Regions from separate parts of the Mesorhizobium abyssinicae genome, predicted to be linked through region 1. Evidence: predicted binding sites of a transcription regulator. Region 1 holds the regulator's gene; the other holds the start of a gene.
The links. The regulator PhoB, encoded in region 1, activates phosphate uptake and scavenging genes when phosphate is short. The targets are predictions, from matches to a motif close to TGTCATNNANCTGTCAT.
Positions count from the first base shown of each region.

Region 1 (7,406 bases):
TGTCGGCGAGCGCCAGCGTCTGGTAGATCGTCTCGATGCCGTATTTCTTGGCGTCGCGCGGATTGGAGATGTGCGCCTCCTCGCCGTTGACGAAGATCTGGCCGGCGTCGCGCTTGTAGGCGCCGGACAGGATCTTGATCAGCGTCGACTTGCCGGCGCCGTTGTGGCCGAGCAGCGCCACCACCTCGCCTGGAAAGAGATCGATCGAGGCATCGTCGACGGCGCGAATGCCGCCGAAGGCGATCGAGATGTTGCGCATGTCGATCAGCGGCGTGCCGGTGGGAGCTGTCTTTTCCATGGTCGCGTCTCCTCCCTGAAGTTCTTGCTCAGACTCGCTTGCGGTAGACGGTATCGAGCCAGACGGCGACGACCAGAACCGCGCCGACGACAATGCTCTGCAGCGGCGAGTCGATGCCGAGCAGCACCATGCCTGACTGCAGCGACTGCATCAGAAGCGCGCCGAGCATGGCCCCCAGCACGGTTCCCGAGCCGCCGGCGAGCGACGTGCCGCCGATGACGGCGGCGGCGATGACCAGGAGCTCGTCCAGCGTGCCCAGCGCGTTGGTCGCGGCGTTGAGGCGCGCCGACGAGATGGCGGCGCTGATCGAGGCCAGCACGCCCATGATCATGAACACCTTCATCGTCACCCAGCGCGTGTTGATGCCGGCGAGCGAGGCCGCCTCCGGATTGCCGCCGATGGCGAACACATAGCGGCCGAAGCGGGTTCGCCGGGTGATGAAGGTCATGACGATGCCGACCGCGACCGCCATCAGCACCGGTATGGCGATGCCGTGGGCGATGAACAGACCGCCTTCGGGAATGGTGATGCCGTTCTGCTGGGCGTACTGGCGCACGATGCCGACCGGCCACGGATAGGAATTGGCGACCGAGACCGCGCCGAGGATGGCGGCGCAGGCGACGACGCCGAGGAAGACTTCCGCCCATACCGGACGCAGCGGGAAATTGAACCGCTTGCGCTGCGAGCGGCCGTTGAGCAGCGCGAAGGCGACCGCCGCGCAGGCGACGACGCCAACGACCCAGCTCGCCGTGGCCCCGATCGAGCCGCGCGGTCCGCCACCCATCAACTGGAAGGTGGCGTCGAGCGGCGCGACCGTGCGGCCGCTGGTGATCATCCAGGCCATGCCGCGCCAGACCAGCAGGCCGCCCAGCGTGACGATGAAAGCCGGCACCTCCATATAGGCGATGATGAAGCCCTGGAAGGCGCCGATCGCCAGGCCAAGCACCACGCCGGCAGCGAGCGCGATGATCCACAGCCATGGATTTCCGAGCTCGAGACCGATGACCCGGATCAGGAATTCGGCCTGCGCCACGCCCATGATCATGCCGACCACGCCTTCGACGGAGCCGACGGAAAGATCGATATTGCGCATGACGATGACCAGCACCATCCCGGTCGCCATGATGGCTACCGAGGACGTCTGCACCGACAGGTTCCACAGGTTGCGCGGCGTCAGGAAAAGCCCGCCCGACAGGACGTGGATGCCGATCCAGATGACCAGCAGCGCGCCGACCATGCCGAGCATGCGCGTGTCGAGTTCGGTTGCCTTGAGGAAGCGGCCGGCGGCGCTGAGTTCGGCTGCGCGTGCCCGGTCCGCGGCGACCGTGCTTGAGGTCGTATCGGTCATGATTTCCTCCCACCGGTTTGCCGTCTGGCGCGGTTGCCGGAACATGATTCTATTGGCTTTCCCGGCTCACTTGAAGCCGGAAGCCCGTTGCGAAACGAAGCTTGATGGACGCCGCGGCTCATGGGCCGCGGCGCCTGGTCTTCAAACTGGAAGGCCTGCCTCAGTTGCAGGCGGCGACGGCGCCCGCGGCAACGCCGGCGCAGACTTCGTCCTTCTTGATCCAGCCCGCGTCGATGACGACGTTGAGGTTGTCCTTGGTGATCGCGACCGGCGTCAGGAACAGCGACTTGACGGTGTTGCCGCCCGGCGTGGTGAAGTCCTTGACGCCGGCAATGTCGGTCATCTTCTTGCCGTCGGCGAGAGCCGAGGCGATCTCGGCGGCGTTCTTGCCGAGTTCGCGCGCGTCCTTCCACACCGACACGGTCTGGGTGCCGAGCGCGATGCGGTTCAGCGCGGCGTGGTCGCCGTCCTGGCCCGACACCGGAACGGTCCCGGCGAGGCCCTGCGCCGTCAGCGCGGCGACGACACCGCCGGCGGTGCCGTCATTGGCCGCCACCACCGCATCGACCTTGTTGTCGTTGGCGGTCAGGAACTGCTCCATATTCTTCTGCGCGTTGGCGGGCAGCCAGCCGTCGGTATAGGCCTCGCCGACATTCTTGATCTTGCCGCCGTCGATGGCTTCCTTCAGCACTTCCATCGAGCCGGCGAACAGGAAATCGGCGTTCGGGTCGGCGCCCGAGCCCTTGATGAAGACATAATTGCCTTCCGGCTTGACCTTGAACACTTCGCGGGCCTGCATGCGGCCGACTTCCTTGTTGTCGAAGGTCAGGTAGAAGACGTCCTTGTTCTCGATCAGCCGGTCGTAGCCGACGACCGGAATGCCTTCGTCCAGCGCCTTCTGCACCGCCGGCCCGACGGCCGAAGCGTCCTGCGCCAGCACGATCAGGGCATTGGCGCCCTGCGAGATCAGGCTTTCGACGTCGGTCAGCTGCTTGCCGGGATTGGACTGCGCGTCGGCCGAAATATACTTGTCGCCGGCCGCCTCGATGGCCTTCTTCATCGCCGCTTCATCGGTCTTCCAGCGCTCTTCCTGGAAGTTCGACCAGGAAACGCCGATCACCTTGTCCTTCGCCTCGGCGACCGACGCGAGCGTCAACGACAAGGCGACACCCGCCAGCATGGCGGTTGCGAATTTCTTCATGATTTCCTCCCTGCGCCATTGCGGCGCGACCCAGACTGGCCCTGAGGCCGGCATAGAGGCTTTTTTTCGAGCCTCGAAAAAAATATGATCCAACGGCGGAGCGCTGTCAACAACGATTCTGAGCGATTCCGAGGCCTCGGCGAATTTTTTTCGAGCTCCGGAATAAATAAATGACAGGCTGGCCCGCTTCTGCCACTATTCATACGGTGTCGCCGACGGCCTTCGAAATCAAAAACGGCCGCGACGACCGGGAGGAAGGCAAAGCATGTCGGTTGGAATCCGCCACGACGATCTGCGCCGACGCAACCGGGCGATGGTTATTTCGGCCGTGCGCCGCGCCGGCCAGCCGTCGCGTACCGAGATCGCCGCCACCACCGGCCTCAGCCATTCGACCATCTCGGCGATCTCGTCCGACCTGATCCAGGAAGGCATCCTGACCGAGAGCAAGCCAAACGAGGCTGTTTCGCTGAAGCGCGGCCGGCCGCAGGTCGGGCTTGCCCTCAATCCGGAAGCCACGGCGGTGATGACGGTGGTCCTGTCGCTGAACTTCCTTTCCGTCGCCGTCATCGACTATGCCGGGCAGGTCATTGCCGAGGAGCAGCGCCGCCTCGACACGGCGATCATGCCGCGCGACGAGCTGATCGGCGAATGCGTGGCCATCGTCCGGCGCCGTTTCGAGGATCCCGACCTCGACGTCCGCGGCGTCGCCCGCATCGCCATGGGCATCCAGGGCATCACCGACACCCATGCCCGCGCCATGTTGTGGTCACCGATCACGCCGCAGACCGACATCGCCTTCGCCGACATTCTGGAAGCCGAATTCGGCGTTCCGGCCACCATGGAGAATGACTGCAACATGATGGCGGTGGCGCTGCAGTGGCGCGATCCCGAGCGGTACCGCGACGACTTCATTGCCATCCTGCTCTCGCACGGCATCGGCATGGGGCTGGTGCTGAAGGGAGAGCTGTTCACCGGCACCCATTCCTCCGGCGGCGAATTCGGCCACATGATCCACCGGCCGGGCGGCGCGCTCTGCCGCTGCGGCCGGCGCGGCTGCGTCGAGGCCTATGCCGGCAACTATGCGATCTGGCGCAATGCCAAGCAGATGGGCGAGGACGCCGAGCCGGTCGATGTCAGCGACGCCGACATGCGCTCGCTCGCCGCCAGGGCGCGCGCCGGCGACGGCCCGGAGCGCCAGGCCTACCGCAAGGCCGGCGAGGCGCTCGGCTACGGCCTCGGCAGCCTGTTCGCGCTGATCGATCCAGCTCCCGTCGCCATGGTCGGCGTCAGCGCCGCCGCCTTCGACCTGATCGAGCCGGCGCTGCGCGAGGCGATCGCCCAGACCGCCGGCGGCCAGCATTCGAAGTCGATCTCCTTCGACACCGAGCCGAACGAATTGCCGCTCATCCGCGAAGGCTGCGCCATGCGCGCACTGACCTTCGTCGACCAGGAGATTTTCGCGCCGGGCGTGCAGGTGAAAGGCGGCGCCACCGGGAAGAACGTGGCCTGAGCGTCAATCTTCCCTGATCGCGTATCCGGCCCCGCGGATGGTGCGGATGACGTCAGGCATGCGGCCATTGTTGACCGCCTTGCGCAGGCGGCCGACATGCACGTCGACCGTGCGCTCGTCGATGTAGATCGTCTCGCCCCAGACATTGTCGAGCAGCTGGCTGCGCGAGAACACGCGGCCGGGATGGCGCATCATGAATTCGAGCAGGCGGAACTCGGTCGGACCGAGCCGGATCTCGCTCTTCTTGCGATAGACACGATGCGATTCGCGGTCGAGCACGATGTCGCCGACCTTCAGCATGCTGGACAGGACTTCCGGCTTGGCGCGGCGCAGCAGCGCCTTGACGCGCGCCATGAACTCCGGCGTCGAGAACGGCTTGACCAGATAGTCGTCGGCGCCGGTGGAGAGGCCGCGCACCCGGTCGCTTTCCTCGCCGCGCGCCGTCAGCATGATGATCGGCAGCCGCTCGGTCTCCGGCCGCATCCTGAGACGCCGGCAGAGCTCGATACCGGAAACCGCCGGCACCATCCAGTCGAGCACCAGGAGGTCGGGCACGTTTTCCTGCAGCCGGATTTCGGCCTCGTCGCCGCGTGTCACCACCTCGACCTGGTAGCCTTCCGATTCAAGATTGTAGCGGAGCAGCACCCCCAGCGGCTCCTCGTCCTCCACCACCATGATGCGTGGCGCGATCATCGGCCCGTCACCCTTCTTCTCAGGCCGCCGGCGCCGACATCGCCGTCTCGTCCAGCTTCGGACGATTGGCGGGCAGTTGCTGGCCGGTCAGCACGTAGTAGGCGTTCTCGGCGATATTGGTGACATGGTCGCCGATGCGCTCCAGATTCTTGGCGCAGAACAACAGATGCGTGCAAGCGGTGATGTTGCGCGGATCTTCCATCATGTAGGTCAAAAGCTCGCGGAACACCGAGGTGTATTTGACGTCGATGCGCTCGTCGTCGTTGCGGAGCTTGGCAAGCGCCGCGGCATCCGCGGCGGCATATTCCTCGATGACCCCCTGCACCTGAATCAGCACCAGCTGCGCCATGCCGTCGATCGAATGCGAAAGGTCGCGCGGCGTGACGCTGAGACCGACGGTGCCGACGCGCTTGGCGATGTTCTTGGCGAGGTCGCCGATGCGTTCGAGGTCGCCCGCCATGCGGATCGAGCCGACCACGGCGCGCAGATCGTTGGCCATCGGCTGCCGCTTGGCGATCAGCGTGATGGCGCGGTCGTCGAGCTCGCGCTGGCGTGCGTCCATGATGGCGTCGTCGGACACCACACGCTGCGCCAGGGCGTTGTCTGAATTGAGCAGCGCGCGCGTCGAGCCGGCGACCATCGAGCGGGCGAGATCGCCCATGTCGGAGATCAGCTTGCTGATGGCGCCGAGATCCTCGTCGAAAGACGCAACCGTATGATGTTCACCCATGATCCTGTCCTCGTGCTTGGAAATCAGCCGAACCGGCCGGTGATGTAGTCCTGGGTGCGCTTGTCGTCGGGGTTGGTGAACATCTTGTCGGTGGCGCCCTCCTCGACCAGGTAGCCGAGGTGGAACATCGCCGTGCGCTGCGACACGCGCGCCGCCTGCTGCATCGAATGGGTGACGATGACGATCGTGTAGTTCTGGCGCAGCTCGTCGATCAGCTCCTCGACGCGGGCGGTTGCGATCGGGTCGAGCGCCGAACACGGCTCGTCCATCAGGATCACCTCCGGCGAGACGGCGATGGCGCGGGCGATGCACAGGCGCTGCTGCTGGCCGCCGGACAGGCCGGTGCCGGGCTCGTGCAGGCGGTCCTTCACCTCGTTCCAGATCGCCGCCTTCTTCAGGCTGGATTCGACGATCTGGTCCATGTCGGCCTTGCGCTTGGCCAGCCCATGGATGCGCGGGCCGTAGGCGACATTCTCGTAGATCGACTTCGGGAACGGGTTCGGCTTCTGGAACACCATGCCGACCCGGGCCCTGAGCTCGACGACGTCGATGCTCTTGTCGTAGATGTCCTCCTGGTCCAGCGTGATCTTGCCGGTCACCCGCGCCGAATCGATGGTGTCGTTCATGCGGTTGAGGCAGCGCAGGAAGGTCGACTTGCCGCAGCCCGAAGGACCGATCAGCGCCGTCACCTGGTTGAGGCGGACGTCGAGATTGACGTCGAACAGCGCCTGCTTCTCGCCATAGAACACGCCGACCTTGTCGCCGCGCATCTTGATCACTTCGTTCGACTTGGCGTTCATTTTGTCGCCCACTGCGTTTTCAAGAGACTGTTCGGTCATGATGTTCATACCAGATGCCTTCTTTTACCAGCGCCGTTCGAAGCGGCGCCTGAGCACGATCGCCGTGATGTTCATGGCCATGAGGAAGACGAGCAGGATGATGATCGCGCCCGACATGCGCTCGACGAAGGCGCGCTCTGCCTCGTTGGCCCACATGTAGATCTGCACCGGCAGCGCTGTCGCCGGATCGAATGGCGTCTTCGGATAGTCGGCAACGAAGGCGACCATGCCGATCAGGAGCAGCGGCGCGGTCTCGCCGAGCGCGCGCGCCAGGCCGATGATGGTGCCGGTGAGGATGCCGGGGGCGGCAAGCGGCAGGATGTGCTGGAACACCATCTGCATCTTGGAGGCGCCGAGACCGAGCGCCGCCGAGCGGATCGACGGCGGCACTGCGGCAAGCGCCGCGCGGGTGGCGATGATGATCGTCGGCAGCGTCATCAGCGTCAGCACCAGTCCGCCGACAAAGGCGGCCGAGCGCGGCATGCCGAGGAAGTTGATGAACACGGCGAGGCCGAGCAGGCCGAAGACGATCGACGGCACCGCCGCCAGATTGTTGATGTTGACTTCGATCAGGTCGGTGAAGCGGTTCTTCTTGGCGAATTCCTCCAGATAGATGGAGGCGGCGACGCCGATCGGCAGCGCCAGAAGCAGCACGATCACCATCATGTAGAAGGAGCCGATGATGGCCACGCCCATGCCCGACGTTTCCGGACGGCTGGAGGCGCCATAGGTGAACAGGCCCTTGTTGAAATGCTCGGCCATGGTGCCGTCGGCCTTGAGCTGGTTC
Region 1 covers NZ_JARAKC010000006.1:246,460-253,865, forward strand. Annotated here, with positions in the region: gene PU724_RS16050 (ATP-binding cassette domain-containing protein) at 1-298, opposite strand, end outside; gene PU724_RS16055 (sugar ABC transporter permease) at 327-1,646, opposite strand; gene xylF (D-xylose ABC transporter substrate-binding protein) at 1,807-2,847, opposite strand; gene PU724_RS16065 (ROK family protein) at 3,113-4,357, shown strand; gene phoB (phosphate regulon transcriptional regulator PhoB) at 4,361-5,050, opposite strand; gene phoU (phosphate signaling complex protein PhoU) at 5,070-5,780, opposite strand; gene pstB (phosphate ABC transporter ATP-binding protein PstB) at 5,804-6,628, opposite strand; gene pstA (phosphate ABC transporter permease PstA) at 6,644-7,406, opposite strand, start outside.

Region 2 (7,406 bases), on a different contig from region 1:
AGTCGGGGCTCGGCTACATGATCATGTCCGCGGCCAACTTCCTCGCTACCGACGTGGTCTTCGTCGGCCTCATTGTCATTGCCGCCCTGGCGTTCGCCTTCACGAGCGGCATGCGCTGGCTGGAGCACCGCCTCGTCCCCTGGAAGGGCAAGCTCTGACAACTGCCCGTCAACACACCCCCTGTCACTGAAGGAACAATCCGATGTCCAGCAACATCCGCCCGCTCGATCTCTACTGGTATCTGCCGACCCATGGTGACGGCCCCTATCTCGGCACCGACGAGCGGCACCGGCCGGCAACCTTCCGCTACCTCAAGGAGATCGCCCAAGCCGCCGATCGACTTGGCTTCAAGGGCGTGCTCTTGCCTACCGGAACGCGGTGCGAGGACGCCTGGATCGTTGCAGCCGGCCTGATCCCGCTGACCGAACGGCTGAAGTTCCTCGTGGCGCTCCGGCCGGGCAGCGGGACGCCGGCCCTCTTTGCGCGCCATGCCGCCACGCTGGACAGGATTTCCGGCGGCCGGGTGCTGCTCAACGTCGTCACCGGCGCGGATCCAGCCGACCTCGCCGGTGACGGCAACAAGCTCAACCACGACGACCGCTACGCGCAGACCGACGAGTTCCTGACCATCTGGCGGCGAATCCTTTCAGGTGAACCGGCGGATTTCGAGGGCAAGTATCTTTCCGCCCACGGCACCGACATTTCCTTCCCGCCGGTTCAACAGCCCCATCCTCCACTGTGGTTCGGAGGTTCGTCCGACGCCGGCATTGCGATCGCCGCCAAGCACGTGGACACCTATCTGAGTTGGGGCGAACCGGTGGACCAGCTCGCCGAAAAGATCGGGCGGGTCAGGCAGGCCGCAGCGGCGCAAGGCCGAACGATCCGCTTCGGCCTTCGCATCCATTTGATCGTTCGCGAAACGGAGGATGAGGCCTGGGCCGCCGCAGACCGACTGATCAGCCGCGTCACCGACGACCTGATCGCCGAGGCCCAGAACGGATTCGTCAATATCTCGGAATCCGTTGGACAGAAGCGCATGTCGGCTCTGCATCAAGGCCGACGAGACCGGCTGGTTGTCGGTCCGAACCTGTGGGCCGGACCCGGGCTGGTGCGTGGGGGTGCTGGAACGGCCTTGGTCGGAAATCCCGACAACGTTGCCGCGCGCATTCGCGAGTATCAGGAGATCGGTATCGAAACCATCATCGCGTCCGCCTACCCGCATCTGGAAGAGGTTTTCAATGTCGCGGAACTGCTTTTCCCCAAGCTCGGGCTGAGCGGCGAAGCCGCACCGGCGGAACGCAGTTGGGATGTCGAGTTCGGGCGCGTGCAACCGGGGGTCGTCACGTCCGCCTCGTGACGTCTTTCAGGCGGAAACCGAGAGAAAGCCGGCTGCGCCAGACCCTCGCGTGGCTTCGGCGATTTTGACCAGAAATCCCAAATGACGGCAGTGGCGGCCAGGCGGCGACGTCGCCTGGCTCAGCTGGCGCGCGTCGCGCTCGGCAGGTCGAGCAGCCTGGCCACGGCCCTGGCGCCCTTGCCGGCAATGCGTGCCGACCCGTCGTCACCCACCTCCACCGTGGCACCGTTGGCGAAGCTCAGCGACCAGCCATCGCCCTTGGCGTTGCGGCGGCGGTCAGTGAGTTCGATGCCGCCAGCAGTGACCAAGGCAACAACCCTGTCGACATCCATCGTTGTCCTCCAGATACGCGCCCTCAATTCAGGTCGAGCCCACCGGTGAGATCGCCGAGCGGCGGTTCGCCATGCGCGGCCACTGCCCTGTCGCGAACCACGATGCCATGCAGGACCGGCAATTCGAAACGCTCGGTGATGAAGCGCAGGATCGACGTCGTGTCATAGGGCGTTTGATCGACATAGCCATGCTTGGCAAAAGGCGAAACGATGATCGCAGGGATGCGCGTGCCCGGTCCCCAGCGGTCGCCTTTGGGCGGCGCGACGTGATCCCAGATGCCGCCGTTCTCGTCATAGGCGACAACGACCAGCATATGCGGCCATTGCGGGCTCTTCTCGAGATGGCTGATGACATCGGCGATATGGCGGTCGCCGGCCTGGATGTCGGCATAGCCGGAATGCTCGTTGAGATTGCCCTGCGGCTTGTAGAAGGAGACCTGAGGCAGGGCGCCGTCGTCGATCGCCTGAATGAAGCTCACGCCAGCCAGCCCGGCGTCGCGCAGGTGTTCCCGCCTGGCCTCGGTGCCCGGCGCGTAGTTGGCGTAATAGTTGAACGGCTGGTGATGGTACTGGAAATTCGGGATCGGCGTGTGATTGCCATGGTCGAGCGTGTACTGCCAGGCGCCCGAATACCATGCCCAGCTGACCTGCTTGAGACTGAGCATATCGCCGATGGTCGGCTCCGTCTGCGGCGGCAGCGTTGTCGGCTTGGACGGGTCCGCGAGGAGCGGATCACTGCCGGGCGCCGGATCGTTGCCGCTCGGCTGGTATGGCGGCTGCATTGTGTTCACCGCGTAGAAATCCGGCGTCAGATTGCCGTCGGAGACGAATTTCGGGATACCGTCGCGCACCGATTTCGGTGAATTGTCGGCGAGCTTCAGCGCTGTGCCGCCATCGTCCGTCACCGAGATCGACGGCTTGGCCGGGTTCTTGTCGGCATCCGCGTAGTAAGGCGCGCAGGCGCAGATCAGCCACTGATGGTTGAAAAAGGAACCGCCGAAACCGCCCATGAAGAAATGGTCGGCCAGCACGTATTTTTGCGCCACCGCCCACATGTCGGTCTTGGAGGCGTCCCAGTTGCTCATCGGCATGGCGCCTGAATCGGCCCAGGCTACGAACATGTCGTTCTTGCCGCCGTTGATCTGCATCTGGTTCTGGTAGTAGCGGTGCCAGAGATCGTGCGTTGCGACGCTGAGCGGAACGTTGAACCCCTTGGGGTCGTTCACGGTGAACGGCGCGTTCGGAAGGTGCTCGGTCATCGCCTGCGTCACCGGCGGCGTGACGCCCTTGGCCGTCAGCCCGTCCCAGACAGGCGGCAGTTCGGACAGCACGGATCCGTCACGGTCACGCTGCTGCAGGCTTTCCTTGCTTGCCTGGTCGATGCCCTCGGCTCCAGGGAAGTGACCATAGAGATTGTCGAAGGCGCGGTTCTCGGCGAAGATAACGACCACCGTTTCTATCTTGGCGATGTTGGCTGGCGGATCGCCGGGCTGCGCTGCGGGCGCGGGAACCGAAGCCGCAGCGCACAGGACGAGAGTCGAGGAAAACAGGGCGAGCCCATGGGATCGCTTCATCGTCATACCTCCGTGGTGCAAATGGGATGACACCAGCTTCGCGGCATATTGGCAATAGCTGCCGCGTTGGACGGGCAACGCCATGGGGGGCGGTCCGCCAATGGCCGGGCTGTTCTACGGCTGCCCGAGAGGCTGCGCCTCGCATTCCGGCAGCCGCACAGGTTTGGCGAGTTTCGCCAGCGCCTCGGGCTTGGCGCAAGACGGAAAGCCGGCGAGCGGCATCGTTTCAATAAACCGGCTGCGCTCACTAGTGCTCAAGCCGACTTCATTGATCATGCTCTCGACGGTCAGGTCGGGGTAGTGCTTGAGAGTTTCCCTAACCGCGGCATTCGCCTCATCCATCCGACCCAGAGCCGCAAGGGAGCCGCTAAACACCACCCACCTCCAATGGTCGTAGTTGTCAGGTGTCATGCGCTCCAGCATCTTCAACGCGTCCTCATACCGGCCGGCCATAAAATAGGCAGGGCCGAAGAAGTTGGACGTCCACATCGGATAGTTCGGGTCGAGCCGCATTACCTGGTCGACCATCTGAGCGCCGCGTTCGGGTTCACCGAAGCGTGCCGCATAGCCGGTATAGAATGTCAGGATTTCGGACGAACCGGGAGCGAGACGAAGAGCCGTATCCAGTTCGGCCTTGGCGCGGGCGTTGTCGCCCTTGTGGCTGAGACTCATCCCAAACACGGCGTGTGCCTCAGCGTCGCCTGGATCGAGCCGCACCGCGTGTTCGGCCACATCGGCAGCCGCCTTGATCTCGCTCTCGGGATTGATACCGAAGCCAGCCAATATACCGTGAGCATGGTAGAGTTCTACCCAGGCGCGAGCCAGGCCGGGGTCCAGCTCAATGGCGCGGTTGAGAAGCGCGATTGCCTCCTGCTCATCGGCTACGGTGATCTTTTCAATCTTCTCGGTCCCGAGCAGATAATAGTCATAAGCATTCAGGTTTTCAGGTCGTTTGCGTTTGGCCGCGGCCCGCCCGGCCGTTTGAATCAACCCTACGCCGCCGCCCAGACGGTTGGAGACTTGCTCTGCGATCTCGGTCTGGACGGCGAACACGTCCTCAGCGGGCCGGTCCCAACGATCCGACCAAAGGTGATTTCCGGTTTGTGCATCGATCAACTGCGCGGTGACCCGCACCCGCTCATCTTGCCGCTGGATGGAGCCTTCCAGTACGAAACCGACATGGAGCGCATGTGCGACCTGGCGGGCATCCACCGGCTTGCCCTTGTAAACTTCCGTCGAATTCCGGGCCACGACGTCAAGTTCGGGAAACCGCGCAAGGTCGGTGATGATGTCCTCAGTCAAGCCATCGGCCAAACGCCCGCTGGCCTCGTCGCCATAATTATTGAAAGGCAGCACCGCGACCGACGGCTTGGCCCCTAGTGACGTGGGCTGAAAGAACCACCAGGTCCCCCCAGCCACCAGAGCCAGCACCACGATCGCCGCCGCAGCCGTCCTGGCCCAGTGCGGCATCGCCTGGCGTAAGGTCCGGTGCACCCGCTTGCCATCGAGCCTCACCCGGTACATCCGCACCGGGCGGTTGATATTCTTGACCTGCTGCTCGCCGACGAAATCGAGTGGCCAATCAAGCTTGCCCTGCAAATGGTCGTAGGCCGTACCTGACACCATCACCCCGCCCGGATCGGCCAGTTGCTCTATGCGAGCTGCGACGTTGACGCCGTCGCCATACACATCGCCATCCACCAGCGCTACATCGCCAAGATTGATCCCGATGCGGAACACAATCCGCTCATGCTCCGGCAATCCGCCATTGCGAACGGCCACAGCTTTCTGAATTTCGGCTGCGCAGATCACCGCATCGACCACGCTGTCGAAGACGACAAGTGCGCCATCTCCCAACAGCTTGACAATTCGACCCTGATGCAGAGCGATCGCTGTATCGGTTACGTCGGCCCGGATAGCTCTCAGGCGCCCGATGGTGCCAGCTTCGTCAATCTCGGTCGCCTTTGAATAGCCGACCATATCCAATGCAAGGATCGCCAGCAGTTTCCGGTTCAATGGAGGGACATTCATCATCCTGCCCCGGACCCAAACTGGCTAAAATGGTACACCTAACCCAGCACGCTGACGAGAGGCCCGCCCCGCCAGGCCAGGAACAGGCCGAGCATCCCGCAGGCTGTTGACCGGCCAGCCCATGTTGCCGGCGGCATCCGGGATCTATCTGGCGTTTGGAGCGGCAATCGCTTAGATGCTTGAATGCGCATGAACCCATAAGGTGGCGTGATAAGTGCGACGTAACGACCTTGGCGATCTCAACGTTTTCCTCGCGGTGGCCGAGGAACGCAGCTTCACGCGTGCCGCAGCCAGGCTAGGCCAGTCCCAATCATCGCTGAGCCAAACGGTGCGCCGGCTCGAGGAGCGGCTCGGGATGAGGTTGCTGACCCGCACGACGCGCAGCGTCGCTCCGACACAGGCGGGTGCGCAACTCATCGAAACCCTGAAGCCGGCGCTTGCCGATGTCGAGGCGCGGCTGGCAACCTTGAGCGAGCTCCGGGACACGCCAAGCGGCCTCGTTCGGGTGACCGCCGAACTCCATGCAGCCCAGACCGTGCTGTGGCCGGCAGTCTCGCGAATGATGTACGCCTACCCTGACGTGCAGGTGGAAATCTCGGTCGATGCCTCCTTCACCGATATCGTTGCCGATCAGTTTGATGCCGGTATTCGGATGGGTGAGCAGGTCGCCAAGGACATGATTGCGGTTCGCATCGGACCCGATCTGCGCATGGTTGTTGTCGGATCTCCGTCGTACCTCGCCAAGCACGGAACACCTCACACCCCCCATGACCTGATTCAGCACCGCTGCATGAACTTGCGTCTCCCGACAGCCGGCGGTCTCTACGCCTGGGAGTTCCAGAAGGATGGCCGCGAGCTGCACGTCCGTGTCGAGGGACCGCTCATTCTGAACGACGAGCGTCTTGCCATCACCGCCGCGCTTGCGGGGCATGGTCTCGCAATGGTCACAGAGGACAGCACCGCGCAAGCTGTTGCCGACGGGGCATTGATACGCGTGCTCGATGATTGGTGCCGGACCTTCCAGGGATATCATCTCTATTACCCGGACCGTCGGCATCCCTCCCCGGCCTTCGCTGCTCTGCTCAAGGAGTTGCGGCACCAATTGGCATCGGGCGGGCGAACAACGGCAGCGAGAAGCTCCAGGCGCTGACCGGTTCCTTCTCGTGATGCGACGCGGCCCGGCCATGCCGGATCCCGGCATGGTTGCGCTTGGTTCCCGTCTCCAGACTACTGTTTCGGCGGAGTGTCGGCCCCGACGACGTGCTCCTCTTCCTTGGGAAGACGGGCTCCGTGAATTTCCACGCTGGCGATATCGCTATTGATCTCCTGCAATTCGGCGGCCGAGAACGTTATCGACGCAGCACCCACGTTCTGTTCCATATGGGCAATCTTTGTCGTCCCCGGGATCGGAACGATCCAGGGCCTCTGCGCAAGCAGCCATGCAAGTGCGATCTGCGCGGGCGCAGCCTCCTTGCGGTGCGCCCATTTCACCACCACGGCGTAAAGGGCCATGTTCGATTTGAGGTTTTCCGGTTCGAAACGGGGAACAAGAGCACGGAAATCGAATGAGCCGGCACCGGGCTGAAGGTCGAAGGAAGCGCCGCTTCCAAACCGGCTATCGGCATTCATCTTTCCAGAAAGAAAGCCCATTCCGAGGGGGCTCCAGCAGACGAAACCGATACCCAGTTCCTCGCATAGCGGAAGCACCTCCGCCTCCGCTCCTCGCCACAGCATCGAGTATTCGTTCTGGATGGCTGCGAGAGGCTGCTCTGCATGGGCGCGGCGGATGGTCTGGATTCCCGGCTCGGAAAGACCCCAGTTGAGGACTTTCCCTTCCGCCATCAAGTCCTTGACCACACCGGCGACGTCCTCGATGGGGACGGTTGGATCGACGCGATGCTGATACAAGAGATCGATGCGGTCCGTTCGCAGTCGCTTCAGGCAGCCTTCGACCGCCCGGCGGATGTGCTCCGGCCGGCTGTTCATGCCGCGCTCGCCCATCTTGCCTGTGTCGGGATCGATATCGCCGCCGAATTTCGTCTCCAGTGCCACCTGATCACGAACAGCCTGGAGCGCCTCGCCGACAATGTCCTCGGAAATGAAAGGCCCGTA
Region 2 covers NZ_JARAKC010000009.1:226,962-234,367, reverse strand. Annotated here, with positions in the region: gene PU724_RS21245 (ABC transporter permease subunit) at 1-158, shown strand, start outside; gene ssuD (FMNH2-dependent alkanesulfonate monooxygenase) at 203-1,357, shown strand; gene PU724_RS21235 (hypothetical protein) at 1,477-1,689, opposite strand; gene PU724_RS21230 (acid phosphatase) at 1,713-3,263, opposite strand; gene PU724_RS21225 (adenylate/guanylate cyclase domain-containing protein) at 3,378-5,294, opposite strand; gene PU724_RS21220 (LysR family transcriptional regulator) at 5,509-6,444, shown strand; gene PU724_RS21215 (aldo/keto reductase) at 6,522-7,406, opposite strand, start outside.
Region 2: a site for PhoB is predicted at 3,279-3,295, ahead of PU724_RS21230 (acid phosphatase). Genes of this name have one in related genera too.